4 regions of the Staphylococcus piscifermentans genome follow, and region 1 is predicted to be linked to each of the others. Evidence: riboswitches for the same ligand, from Rfam matches in the RefSeq annotation. Region 1 holds a riboswitch; each other region holds the start of a gene.

Region 1 (3,181 bases):
TCATGCCATGGTTTTTAGCCTCCAGGTCAGTCATTGAAGTAACCAGGTTCCAACCCGCACGACCACCTGAAATATGGTCCAGACTCAACAATTGTCTTGCAGCCGTATAAGGATTCGAGAACGTGCTCGAAATAGTAGAAACCAGTCCCACATGTTGCGTTACTTGTGAAATTGCTGTTAAATTCACAATCGGATCAAACCAGAACGCCGGCATCGATGTATCATCCTTTGCAGGAAAAGATTGATTATCAGCAAAAAATACTGCATCAAATAAGCCACGCTCAGCAATTTGCGCTAAATCTTGATAATAACTAATATCTCCAACACGTTCCACACTCGAATCAGGCATCAGCCAAGCAGCCTGATGATGACCACAACCGAATATGAGGACACCAATATGTAGTTGCGCTTTCTGCTCAGACATTTCCATTCACCTCTGTTTTTATTTTTAAAAAGAAAGCATGAGAAAGAGGGCAGAACTTGAGAGTGCGCCCTCTTGGTTGATAGACGGGGTTAATAAACGGGCTTCAAAGTGCAGGTTTCTCGGTAATAAGTACGCAAGTCGCAAAAATCAAAAAGCGATTTTGTGCTCTTTGCTTCTTATTACTCAAATCTTAACCGCCTTCTCAAGCACCTTGTTTAATTCATTGTCAATCCGCCGTCTACTGTAATATTTTGTCCTGTAATGCCTTTAGCTTGTTCGGAGACTAAATAAACTACCATGTTGGCTACATCTTGAGGTGTTGTCACTTTTTTCAATGGTGTAGTTTGAGCGATTAAATCGAAGACTTCTGGTGTTGTCACCGCACTAGCGTCTGTAGTTTTAAGTAATCCTCCAGAGACGACATTAGCAGTAATGCCGTATTGTCCTAATTCTGAAGCGATATTACGTGTGAAGCCGATTAAAGCTGCTTTCGCTGTTGTGTACTCATGGTAAGGTACAACAGGATTTTGGTATAAATTAGTTCCGATACTTACAATGCTTCCTGCTTGGTGCTCGATGAATTGGGATGCTACGCTTTGCACTACATTGAATGCTGCTTTTAAGGTACCGTCAATTTGTTGCTGGTAGTCTTCCCAGCTCATGTCAGGAAACGCTTTTTGGGCAGTTGGGTCAAATTTGAATCCGACTAATGCGTTATTCACGACTGCATCAATTTGACCGAACTTTTCAGTGCCTTCTTTTACCAAAGCGTCTACTGCTTCGCGATTTGTGACATCTGCTTGTATTGCGACAGCGCGTTCGTTTCCGATTTCTTGAACGAGTTGTTCTGCTGCGTCTTTGCTTTGATTATAATTGATAATAATGTTGTATCCTTGTTCTGCGAGTGTCTTAGTGATTGCTGCACCTAATCCGCGTGCACCGCCTGTTACGAGTACTGTTCTTGCCATGTGAATCCGCTCCCTTTTTTCTATAATAGACATAAAAAAATACGCATGATTGTTAAAATCTGCGTAGGCAAGAGGGCAGTCTGAGGTCAGTATTAAACCTACTCGTTCTGCGGTTATCTCACACTTTCCTACGCTAGTTTCAGCTAGATCAGGTTCAAAGGGTCTGAGGAAAACCTCATCTCAGTTTTAAAAAACACCCCTAGTGCGTATCTTTTTGTTACTTTCAATGTAGCTTGAATTGGAGAAGGTGTCAAGAAGAGGAGTGCTCTGTATGCAATGCGTGAAATTTAGTGAATGAAAGTGTTATGATAAAGGGGAATTCTAGCGGATAATTTTTAAATGAATGGAGGGATTTGAATGTTCTGGTTAGGCATGTCGTTCCCAATTTTAGCAGTCGGCTTCATTGTGATGGCTGTACGTGAAGAAAAGAAACGTAAAGCGAAACAAAAGGAAAAAGAAGCGAAATGGGAAGCAGAAAAAGCACAGAATAATGGTGAAGCAGCCACTAATTCTGCCGAAAATCATTCAAATGCTGAGGAAGAAGCTAAACATTAAAGAAAGCTGGGACATATTAAATTGTCTCAGCTTTTTCGTACTTTGCGGAGGTGGGACAACGAAATCATTTTAATTCATATTATTTCTGTTCTGTTACCTGCCTTGTTGATTTTGATTGAAATGATAAAGGCGAATTTCAGTAAGTATTATAATGGCGACCACACCTGCAAAATAAGCTGAAGTTTGTAATAGAAGCGATGTTTGTTGAATAAACAGTATGGTGTATAAAAGTGAACACTTATTCTGTACAAAACTCCTAATTATCAATTTCACTTTGCTTCATAGAAAGTGAAAAGTAAATTAGAGTTAACAAAATGAGAATCGCGACAGATAAATATACAGCAGACTGAGAATAATTAAGCAGTAAGCCAAATACTAATAACGATAATGGTGTTAGAGTTTGAACGATAGATTGCGTCAGTGAAAATACCCGACCTTTATAATTTTCTTCAATATAATTTTGCATATAAATTGAATAGGGGATATTCACTAATGGTAAAGATACCCCGATTACGAAATAAATTACAAATAGAATTATAAATCCTGTAGTTGAGGTAAGATTAAATAACAAAGCAAGTCCAAGTGTCAAAACACCGATAAACTGAATACCAATGGCAGCCTGTGTAGGCGCTTTAAGTTTGTTTTTAATTGGAAATACAGAAAATAACAATGAAACAGCAAACATACCCACAGTGAATGAGGATTCTACAATTCCGAATTGTTGAGAAGAAAGTTTCATAGTTTGTATAGAAATAACCGGAATACCTACAACTATAGAATTGATTAAAAAATTAATAATGAGTGCAATACTGATGAATTTTAATAGAATTTTATTTTTGAACAAGTAAGAGAATCCTTCTTTAAAATCTTCTGTTAAACTTTTTTCACTCGTTACCATGACTCTATCCATGGTTAAAAAGAAAATAAATAGTATAGAAATTGATTCAGTAAGTACGTTTAACAAGGCGAGATATTGAATAGAAATAAATGCAATCAAAACACCACCGATAATTGGTGCAAGGAAACTAATCCCACTGCTATAAGTTTGTCTTAAAGAAACAAATCGTTCCATATCATCTTGAGAAATATTTTTAATATTAGCGTTTACAATCAAACTAATTGCACCATCTGTTAAATTGAGAATAATACCTAATACGATAATGTAATAGAAATACGTATTAAATAGTGGGATAAATAATATTAAAGCTGTTATATTGATGATCTGTGAAATAAT
Region 2 (3,181 bases), 340 kb from region 1:
ACTTCATAACTTTCCCTCCTCATTGCGAATGGTGCCAATTCTTCTGGACGCTCGCCGAATTTCAACCATTCTGCCATCAACTCTCCGATAATCGGTGACAACAATATTCCATTACGATAATGTCCGGTAATTACCCATAAATTAGGGTCCGTTTCATCCATAATCGGCTGTTCACCAGGAGTCCAAGGTCGCACGCCGGACCAATGTTTCAACTCACGGCTCGACGCCAATTCAGGCACGCGCTCAATCGCCTCATGCAGCAGCCAATTTTTGCCTTCAGTACTCACACCGACCGAATAATCATTGAAATAGCTGGTCGCACCAATTAAGAAACGATGGGGCGGTTTCGGTACAATATAACAGCCATTGGTCATAAATAAAGTGTGTTTCAAATCCAATTCTTCATTTTTCACCAAGACGACTTCACCTTTCACACCGCTTACGGTCTCTTTGATTTCCGGTTTATCCGTTAAGAAGCCGGCCCAAGCACCTGCTGCCACTACTACTTTTTCAGCTTGCAGCACAGAAGATTTGCCCTCAGCTTCTACTGCGATACTGTAATGGTTGCCTTGACGCTTAATCTCTTCCACATTCGTATGGTCGAAACGTTCCACTGCATCCTCAGCTTGCAACGCCGCATGCAAAGCCTTTGTATAATGGTTCGCATTAATTTGATGATCATGCGGGACAAACATCATAGCCTGCGCACCTTTCACCAAATAATGCGTCAACTCACCTAAATCGTGCTCGCTTAAATCCTCTACATCCTTATCATGCGCATGCAGAAATTCATATTGCTGTTGCAACGAAGCCACGTCCTCTTCCTCCGTCGCAATCTTGATTAATCCATTCTGCTGATATTGAATATCGATACCTGTTTCCTCCTGCAAAGCTTTACTCAACTCACCAAACTTTGCACGAGACTTCAGAGCCAAGCGAAATAACGGACTATCTTCCTTAAATTCATTCTGAGCTCCTAACATACCGCCCGCCTTATAAGACGCATGCTGCCCCTCAATATCGCGGTCAATCAACGCAATACGCATACCGCTATCCTTCAAATGACGGGCAATCGACATACCGATTACACCCGCTCCAACAATCGCTAAATCAAACATCCTTACTCAGCCTCCTTTGCTGAACACAACGTCTCCAAATCATTCTCCATAAAATACGAAATCGCTGCGATACCCGCGAATCCAGACGGGACACGGCCTACCGTTTCCGCATTAATACCACCCAACGCTACCACCGGGATACCGACCCGCAACACTGCTGTGATTTCTGCTTGAGTTCTAGGCGCTTTTCCAGGTTTGGATTTGGTGGAAAAGAGGTGCCCGAAAAGTACATAGTCCAAGTGATGTGCCTCGGCAGCTTGTGCACTTGCAGCACTATGTGTCGACATACTGACCATGATTTGAGAATGGGTTGCTTTAAACTGAAACGCACGTTCATCATGCTCACGAAAATGAATCGCCCTTAAATCAAGTTTCTGTAATAATTCCATATCAGAATGCACCGTGATTTTAGATTTAGGAAAACCAGCTTGAAGCAAGCGCTCCAGAAACCTTTTCAAATCTTCTTGTTGCATCGGCGTGCGAAATATCAAATGGTCAATCGCCGGCGCAATAGCGATGAAATGCCTTAAATCAGCTTGGGTCAAAGTACGATAGGGCGTAATTGCAATATACATAATGTACTCCTTCTTAAAATTATCCAAATAAAAAAGCACTGTTTCTCCATAGAAAAACAGCGCATCAAAAAGTGCAATACGCCACTTTCCTACGCCAGTATAAACTGGATCAGGTTCCAAGAATTTCCTCATTGCCATGAGGATCTCAGCCTGTAAGAACAGGCACTTCCAGTGGACTTATTGTTATTATTCATTTCAATAAGTAATACATATTATCAGCACTAACAAAACGTGTAGCGAGGTGTTAATGCACGAGAGTGACGGATTCGTTCCGCCTCACCATTACTTTACAAAATCATCATAAAGCAAGATGGCAGAAAAAGCAATAGGGGATGGAGAGAGATGAAGTAAATCAGATATTGCTTTTCTCTTTTTTTAAAAGTAAACTGAAAATAACTTTAAATACGACACCACTCATTTCGAAATTAATAATAAGGGGCAATTTTAAGATGAAAGTTAAAGGTTTGAAAGCAGGTATCATCACAGTATGTGCTGTGGTCGGTCTTTCTTTTTCAGGAGCAGGCGGAGAGGAAGCGCATGCAGCAGGAAGTTATTACTATAATGGTATGAGCAACTATAATGAGTCGACTGCTTATCCGAAAGCAAAGAAAATTTCTAATAGTAATTTGGACATCCATCATATTTCGAATACTATGAATACAAAGTATAAAGCAGTGGGGCGCGTTAGTAATAAAGACGGCTGGAAAGGTCGCGGCAAAGACAGTATGGGAACGGGGACAGTAATCGGAAACTATACATTGGTGACAAACGCACATGTCATTGATACTGCGAAAGGGGTTGCCGCAAACCCTAAATACATCACATTTGATATGGCGAGAGACGGAGCTAGAAAACCATATACGTTCCATGCTACGAAAGTTGTGAAAGTACCAAATGCAGACGTAGCGCTAGTGTATACAAAAGAAAAGATGTCGAAATACGCGACACCTTTAAAATTAGCTTCGAATGCGCAAATTAATGGTTTGAAATATAATACGAAATTATATTCAGTAGGCTATCCTTGGCAGAACGGTGACAATACGAAAACACATTGGAGTAGTTTCCGCTTCATTCAAAGATCTTCCAATGGTACTGAATTACAAACGAAAGATAAATTCCGTGCAGGCGCATCAGGTTCACCTATGGTCAACGGCAGTTATCAAATATTCGGTTTGAGAACATACGGTTATAATTTATGGGCTAATTCAACTACTAATTACGCTAAAGCTGAAATGGCTGGCGGCGAAGCGATGAATGGTGCAACAGGTAATTTTGTTCGTACACATATTAAATAATATTATTATGAGTGACTTATTATTTCTGTTCCACTCTTGACGATAACCACCAATAATACCGAAAAGAACCCCTTACTATAGCAGTAGTAAGGGGTTTGGTGTGCCATAATGTTGTTAAGAACATTAGAAACTATATGCACTTTTATCGTTTCGACGATAGGAAGATGTGTGGTTTACATATTGGTTAAACCAT
Region 3 (3,181 bases), 890 kb from region 1:
TCGCATAGTAAATGATCTCTTAGCTCAATACGTCTTGTAGGGTAACGCTCAATAATATGGGGATCGTGCGTTACCATGACAATCGTCTGACCTTGTGCCACACGTTTTTGGAAAAGTGATAATAAGTTGAAAGTATTATGACTGTCTAAACCGAATGTAGGTTCATCCAATAGAATAATATCAGCTCGAGAACTTAAAGCTGTTGCAACACTTAAACGGCGTTTTTGTCCCATCGACAATTCAAAGGGATGGTGGTCACGCACCGCTTCCAAATTCAACAAGTCTATCAACTTCTCTGTTTCTTCTTTTGCATTTTCGCCACTAAAGTTGATAAAGATTTCTTCGTAAACAGAATTAGTAATAAATTGTAATTCTGGATTTTGATAAACCAAATACATATGTTGAGCAGCTTCTTTAATCTTATGCAGTTGCTGACCTTGATAAGTCATTTTACCGCGATATTTAATTAACTGCATCATAGATTCCAACAACGTTGTTTTGCCAGCACCATTTTTTCCAGTAATCGTAATCCACTCGCCTGGGCCTACAGCTAATTCTGGAACCTGAATCAGTGATTTTTTTCCGCGTACAATCTCACCATTGCTGAATTGGAAATCAGGTTTGATGTGAGTCTCTGATGACAAAGTGCTTTCAGGAGCATAATCCCAAGCATGCGGATGCCACACGCCGTATTCAGTCAGTAGTGCTTCATGTTGATGCAAAATCACATCAGGAGAATCATCTGCAATAATTTCTCCGCCGTAATTCATTAAAATAACGCGATCGATATGTTCCCAGATGTGTTCAACTTTGTGCTCTACAATCAGCACGGTCTGGTCTTGCCACATATCTTTAATGTGATTCCACAAGTCTTCAGTCGCATCTACGTCCAACATAGCTGTCGGTTCATCTAAGAAGAGGGTATCCGCTTCTTGCAGCACTGTTTCTGCAATGGCTAACTTTTGTTTCATGCCGCCGCTTAATTTCTGTACAGTCTGCTTAGGTCCCACATCTAAATCCACTGAAGCTAAAGCCTTCTGAATTAAGTCATCCATGTCTTTGCGCGGTACTTGCTTGTTTTCTAATACAAAAGCAAGTTCTTCATAGACCTTGGGCATGCAAAATTGTGTATCTGGATCTTGAAAGATGACACCGCTATTTAAATCGACTTCTAACTCATCATATTTCATCGGTAATTCTATTAAATTCGGAACGATGCCACTTAAGACATTCAGCAATGTACTTTTACCGCAGCCTGAAGGTCCTAATAATAGGACCTTTTGCTTATCTGGAATTTCGATATCTAATCCATCAAAGGTTTTTTCAGGCGCATTTGGATATTTGAGTCGTAAATTTTTTGCACGTAACAAGGTAAATTCTCCTTACAAATTATCGTAATCTTTTTGAGAAGCAGGTCTGAATAATTTCGTCACACCCGTCTTATCGAGCGCTTTCACTAAGTAATAAGGGAAGAGACCTGCAAGCACAATACCGCTGACACAACGGAAGAATACATATAAGAATAAGTTCCAGCCAGCTACTTCGCCTAAATAACCATAGTAGAAGTCGATAGGGAAAGTAACTAATGCTGCAGCTAAACCAGCAAGCATTGCGACCATCACAGAGCGTGATTTATAACGGAAGATAGCAAAGATAATCTCACAAGCTAAACCTTGTAATAAACCATAAACGATTGTTGCAATATCAAAGCGTCCCATGACGATAGTTTCACCGGCACCTGCTGCAAACTCAGCAAGTAAGGCAATACCCGGTTTAGGGATGATGAGGTAAGCTACGACTGCTGCCGCAAACCACATACCATAAGAGAGCTCCTCTAGATGTAATCCAGTCACTTGCATCGCTTTGTATACGAAGTTCCAGATGTTGTAGATGATAGCGAAAATAACTGCAATTAATACAGTTACCAAGATATCTGAAAGTTTAAGTCCTTTTGACATGATCAATAATTCCTCCTAAATATAAAAAAACACACAAACTTGTCTAGCAAGCTGCGTGAAATAGGCATCGGAACAAACCGGCATAACCCTTAACCAAATTGCCGGCAGATCTCCTGCACTTTCCTACGCTAGTCTCAGCTAGATCAGGTTCAAAGGGTTTGAAGCAAAACTGCTTCATCTCAGTTACGAAACACCCCTAGTGCTTTTCTTTATTGATTTATACTAAATGTATGCTTTTTAAGAGGAAATGTCAAGATGATTTCAGTAACAGAAGCCTTGAGGCGCCCACAATTTCATTCGATTTTTCTAAGTAAGCATTTTCATAGAAATTTAGGGTATTATCCGATTGAGTGCAAGGAACAATTTCGATATACTATGTACTACCATAGAATGATTTATTACATTCTCTAAAGACACAACACTTATGTTCCTATATAATAATTATGAGGTGAAAAACATGTCGTATATAAAGAAGCACGCTGAGATCATTTTTAGTTTGATTATTGGCATTGTTTCACTTTTCATTGGAATCATAATATTATTAAACGTATCCTTTATCCATAAACTTGCTAAAGGCGGCAAGGCCGATATACATATCTACAACGTATGGGATTTCATCAATGCATTCTTCGGAGAAATCATCCGGATTATGAGTCGATTTATCGGTCAATTTCCTGTTTTTAGTGCCATCTTTATTATAGTGTTCGGCATTGCATTGTTATGGATTGGTTATTTGTTATTTATGACGACGAAATATGATTATGATATCTCAATTTTCTTCCTTATTATAGGAATTCTCTTCTTTATTATTACTATTATCTTGATGACCCAAGTTTATGGGTTTGCGGCCATTATATTTGTGGTGCCGTTTGTGGTACATACAGGATATATAGTATATAAAGATGAATTGAATCATAATCATCGAAAAGAACATTATTTATGGATTATTTGTGCTTACGGTATCAGTTACTTAATCACGCAAATTGCTTTGTACGGACGTATTGAAAGTCATGAAATTGCAATGATTGATATTTTAAGTGTAAATGCATTCTTTATTGTAATGTGGATTTTAGCACAAATTTCGATTTGGAATTTCTTGTTCTTGCGCAGATCTTTACCGCTGACGAAAGCGGAATTAGGGGAAGAGATGGAATTTTCACGTACGGATAAAAATGGCACAATGAGTCAGACTAAAGAACAACTGCGTGAATTCCAAGAGCGTA
Region 4 (3,181 bases), 800 kb from region 1:
TGTACAACAAAGCTACAGTGCACCAGCTCGCAGCTATAACACTTCAGCAGTTTCAACTGGCGGATCAACTAAAGCTCAATTCTTAGCTGCAGGTGGAACTGAAGATATGTGGAATACAATTGTAATGCCTGAATCAGGCGGTAACCCTAATGCAGTAAACGAATTAGGATATCGAGGCTTAGGTCAAACTAAAGAAGGTTGGGGAACTGGATCAGTAGCAGCTCAAACTAAAGGCATGATTAACTATGCAAACTCTCGTTATGGTTCTCTTGCAAGTGCGACTGCTTTCCGTGCATCTCATGGTTGGTGGTAAGCCGATAACGCTGTAATCAATAAATTTAATTAAATAATTTACATCCAAAAAGCGGACTCCGTTCTTATTTTAAGGACAGAATCCGCTTTTTTGTAATACATATGTAACTTATGAAACAAACTATTTATATTGTTGTAACCTATGTTATCCTATTAGATGGTATTATAAATATAGCAAATTAATCATATAAAGTTTTTACCTTATAGGAGGATTTTTATTAAATGAAGAAACTATTAGTAACATCATCAGTAGCGGCAGCGGCATTTTTAGCAACAGGAGTAGCATCACATAACGCTGATGCAGCTGAGTTAAATACAACAGAACAAACTAAATTAGCGGAAACTGCATTAAATAATCCTGCAGAATTAAATCAACATCCAGTACAAGCGGGTGCTTATGAATTTAATTTCGAATACAAAGGTTATGACTTCCATTTTGAATCAAATGGTACACACTGGGAATGGAGTTATGCAGCAGCTGGAACTGTTCAGCAACCAAATCACGTAACTACTAGTCAAGCAGCACCAGTTCAACAACAAGCAGCTCCGGTAACAAATCAACAATCACAATCTTATAACAATAATTCAAATTACAGCTATAACACACAATCAACAAGTTATAGTGCACCAACTCAATCATATTCAGGCGGATCTAGCAACATTCCTGCAGCATTACAATCAATTGTATACCGTGAATCACGTGGTGATATCCATGCTGTTAACCCTTATTCAGGCGCAGCAGGTAAATATCAATTCTTACAAACTACATGGGATGCAGTAGCGCCAGCAGGTTGGAGAGGTGTTAACCCAGCTAGTGCTCCAGAACATATTCAAGACCAAGCAGCGTTAACTTTATGGGATAATGGTAACGGTGCAGGCCACTGGGCATATTAATATTTAAACTACAGTCGGGACTTTTGTCTCGGCTTTTTCTTTTTCAATTCTTTAATATTGCATAACACTAAGGGGTTTGATACATTTAAACTGTATTAAACATTAAATTATATAAAACTGCTAGGGGCGCCTTATGGCTGAGATAGTTGTACTAGACCCTTATAACCTGATTTGGTTCGTACCAACGTAGGAAAGTAGTATATTAAGAATAAAGATTCTAAATATTTTACTGCATTCCTGCGAAGGTTTGCAGTTTTTTATTGGGAGGATTTAGAAATGAATTTTGCTGAATCATTAGAAAGAGACGCACAACCTATTATTGATGAAATTTATCAAGACCATTTCATTCAAGAATTATTAAAAGGAAATATTGAGAAAGAAGCATTACGTCAATATTTACGTGCTGATGCGTCTTATTTAAGAGAGTTTGCGAATATCTACGCACTATTAATCCCTAAAATGCCAGATTTAAGCAGCGTACGCTTTCTAGTTGATCAAATTCAATTTATTGTGAATGGCGAAGTAGAAGCACATGAATTTATGGCTGATTATATTGGTGAGAATTACAACGAAATCGTTCAAAAAAAGGTTTGGCCTCCAAGTGGTGATCATTATATTAAGCATATGTACTATAACGTTTATGCGCATGAAAATGCTGCGTACGCGATTGCCGCAATGGCACCTTGTCCTTACGTATACGCAATGATTGCCAAACGTGCTATGAAAGATCCAGAACTAAATAAAGATTCCATTTTAGCAAAATGGTTTGAGTTTTATAATACCGAAATGGACCCATTAATAGAAGTATTAGATGATTTAATGAACCAACTCATTGCTCATATGTCAGAAGCAGAGAAAAACGAAGTAAGAGAAAATTATTTACAAAGTACAGTTCACGAATTGAACTTTTTCAATATGGCTTATACAAGTGAAAAATGGCAATTTGGAGGAGAAAGAGTATGAATAAACCTAAAATAGCTTTAACGATTGCAGGTACAGATCCTACAGGCGGCGCAGGAGTAATGGCCGATTTGAAATCATTTCATGCATGTGGTGTATATGGAATGGCCGCAATTACCAGTATTGTGGCGCAAAATACCAAAGGCGTTCAACATATTCATAATTTAGAGGTATCATGGATTAAAGAACAGCTAGATAGTGTGTTTGATGATGAATTACCTCAAGCAATTAAGACAGGAATGATTGCAACAAAAGAAATGATGGAATTGATTCGAGAGTATTTAAAAAAGCATCCAGAAATTCCTTATGTTATCGATCCAGTTATGCTTGCTAAAAGCGGCGATTCTTTAATGGATGATGCAGGTAAACATGCATTGCAAGAAATCTTGTTGCCGTTAGCTGATGTGGCTACACCGAATTTACCAGAAGCTGAAGAAATAGTAGGTTTCAAACTAGATACTGAAGATGCAATTAAAAAAGCTGGAGATATCTTTATTAACGATATCGGCTGTAAAGGTGTAGTTATTAAAGGCGGACACATTGAGGATAAAGCCATTGCGAAGGATTACCTTTTTACAAAAGAGGGGTTAGAAGTTTTCGAAAGTGAACGTTATGAGACTAAACACACACATGGAACTGGTTGTACCTTCTCAGCGGTTATTACAGCTGAATTAGCAAAAGGCAAAACAATTTATGAAGCAGTTAAAAAGGCTAAAGATTTTATTGCTTTAAGTATTAAATATACACCGGAAATCGGCCAAGGCAGAGGACCTGTGAACCATTTCGCGTATATGAAGAAAGTAGGACTAGATGATGAGTAATGTATTAAATCAAATCAGATCAGAACACCCGTTAGTAATTTGTTATACCAATGATGTCGTTAAGAACTTTTCAGCTAATGGTTTATTAAGTTTAGGTGCGAGTCCCGCAATGAGTGAAGCGCCTCAAGAGGCAAAGGATTTTTACCCGGTAGCAGGCAGTGTCTTAATCAATATTGGTACTTTAACTAAAGATC

What was found. A riboswitch is a leader RNA that binds a small molecule or an ion and turns the genes downstream of it on or off. The one in region 1 is predicted to bind thiamine pyrophosphate.
Region 2: it holds a riboswitch for thiamine pyrophosphate, as region 1 does, so the genes downstream of both, CKV71_RS02245 (thiamine phosphate synthase) here and CKV71_RS00960 (3-oxoacyl-ACP reductase) in region 1, are expected to answer to the same signal.
Region 3: it holds a riboswitch for thiamine pyrophosphate, as region 1 does, so the genes downstream of both, CKV71_RS09075 (ECF transporter S component) here and CKV71_RS00960 (3-oxoacyl-ACP reductase) in region 1, are expected to answer to the same signal.
Region 4: it holds a riboswitch for thiamine pyrophosphate, as region 1 does, so the genes downstream of both, tenA (thiaminase II) here and CKV71_RS00960 (3-oxoacyl-ACP reductase) in region 1, are expected to answer to the same signal.

What each region holds. Positions count from the first base shown of each region.
Region 1 is NZ_LT906447.1:223,645-226,825, forward strand. It holds gene CKV71_RS00955 (LLM class flavin-dependent oxidoreductase) at 1-424, opposite strand, end outside; gene CKV71_RS00960 (3-oxoacyl-ACP reductase) at 640-1,392, opposite strand; TPP riboswitch at 1,501-1,603, opposite strand; gene CKV71_RS00965 (hypothetical protein) at 1,750-1,947, shown strand; gene CKV71_RS00970 (MFS transporter) at 2,204-3,181, opposite strand, start outside.
Region 2 is NZ_LT906447.1:561,303-564,483, forward strand. It holds gene thiO (glycine oxidase ThiO) at 1-1,118, opposite strand, end outside; gene thiS (sulfur carrier protein ThiS) at 1-7, opposite strand, end outside; gene CKV71_RS02245 (thiamine phosphate synthase) at 1,121-1,693, opposite strand; TPP riboswitch at 1,763-1,873, opposite strand; gene CKV71_RS02250 (trypsin-like serine peptidase) at 2,143-2,988, shown strand.
Region 3 is NZ_LT906447.1:1,950,785-1,953,965, reverse strand. It holds gene CKV71_RS09080 (ABC transporter ATP-binding protein) at 1-1,370, opposite strand, end outside; gene CKV71_RS09075 (ECF transporter S component) at 1,383-1,958, opposite strand; TPP riboswitch at 2,062-2,166, opposite strand; gene auxA (lipoteichoic acid stability factor AuxA) at 2,416-3,181, shown strand, end outside.
Region 4 is NZ_LT906447.1:1,020,421-1,023,601, forward strand. It holds gene CKV71_RS04545 (aggregation-promoting factor C-terminal-like domain-containing protein) at 1-313, shown strand, start outside; gene CKV71_RS04550 (transglycosylase family protein) at 535-1,206, shown strand; TPP riboswitch at 1,319-1,416, shown strand; gene tenA (thiaminase II) at 1,483-2,169, shown strand; gene thiD (bifunctional hydroxymethylpyrimidine kinase/phosphomethylpyrimidine kinase) at 2,166-2,987, shown strand; gene thiM (hydroxyethylthiazole kinase) at 2,980-3,181, shown strand, end outside.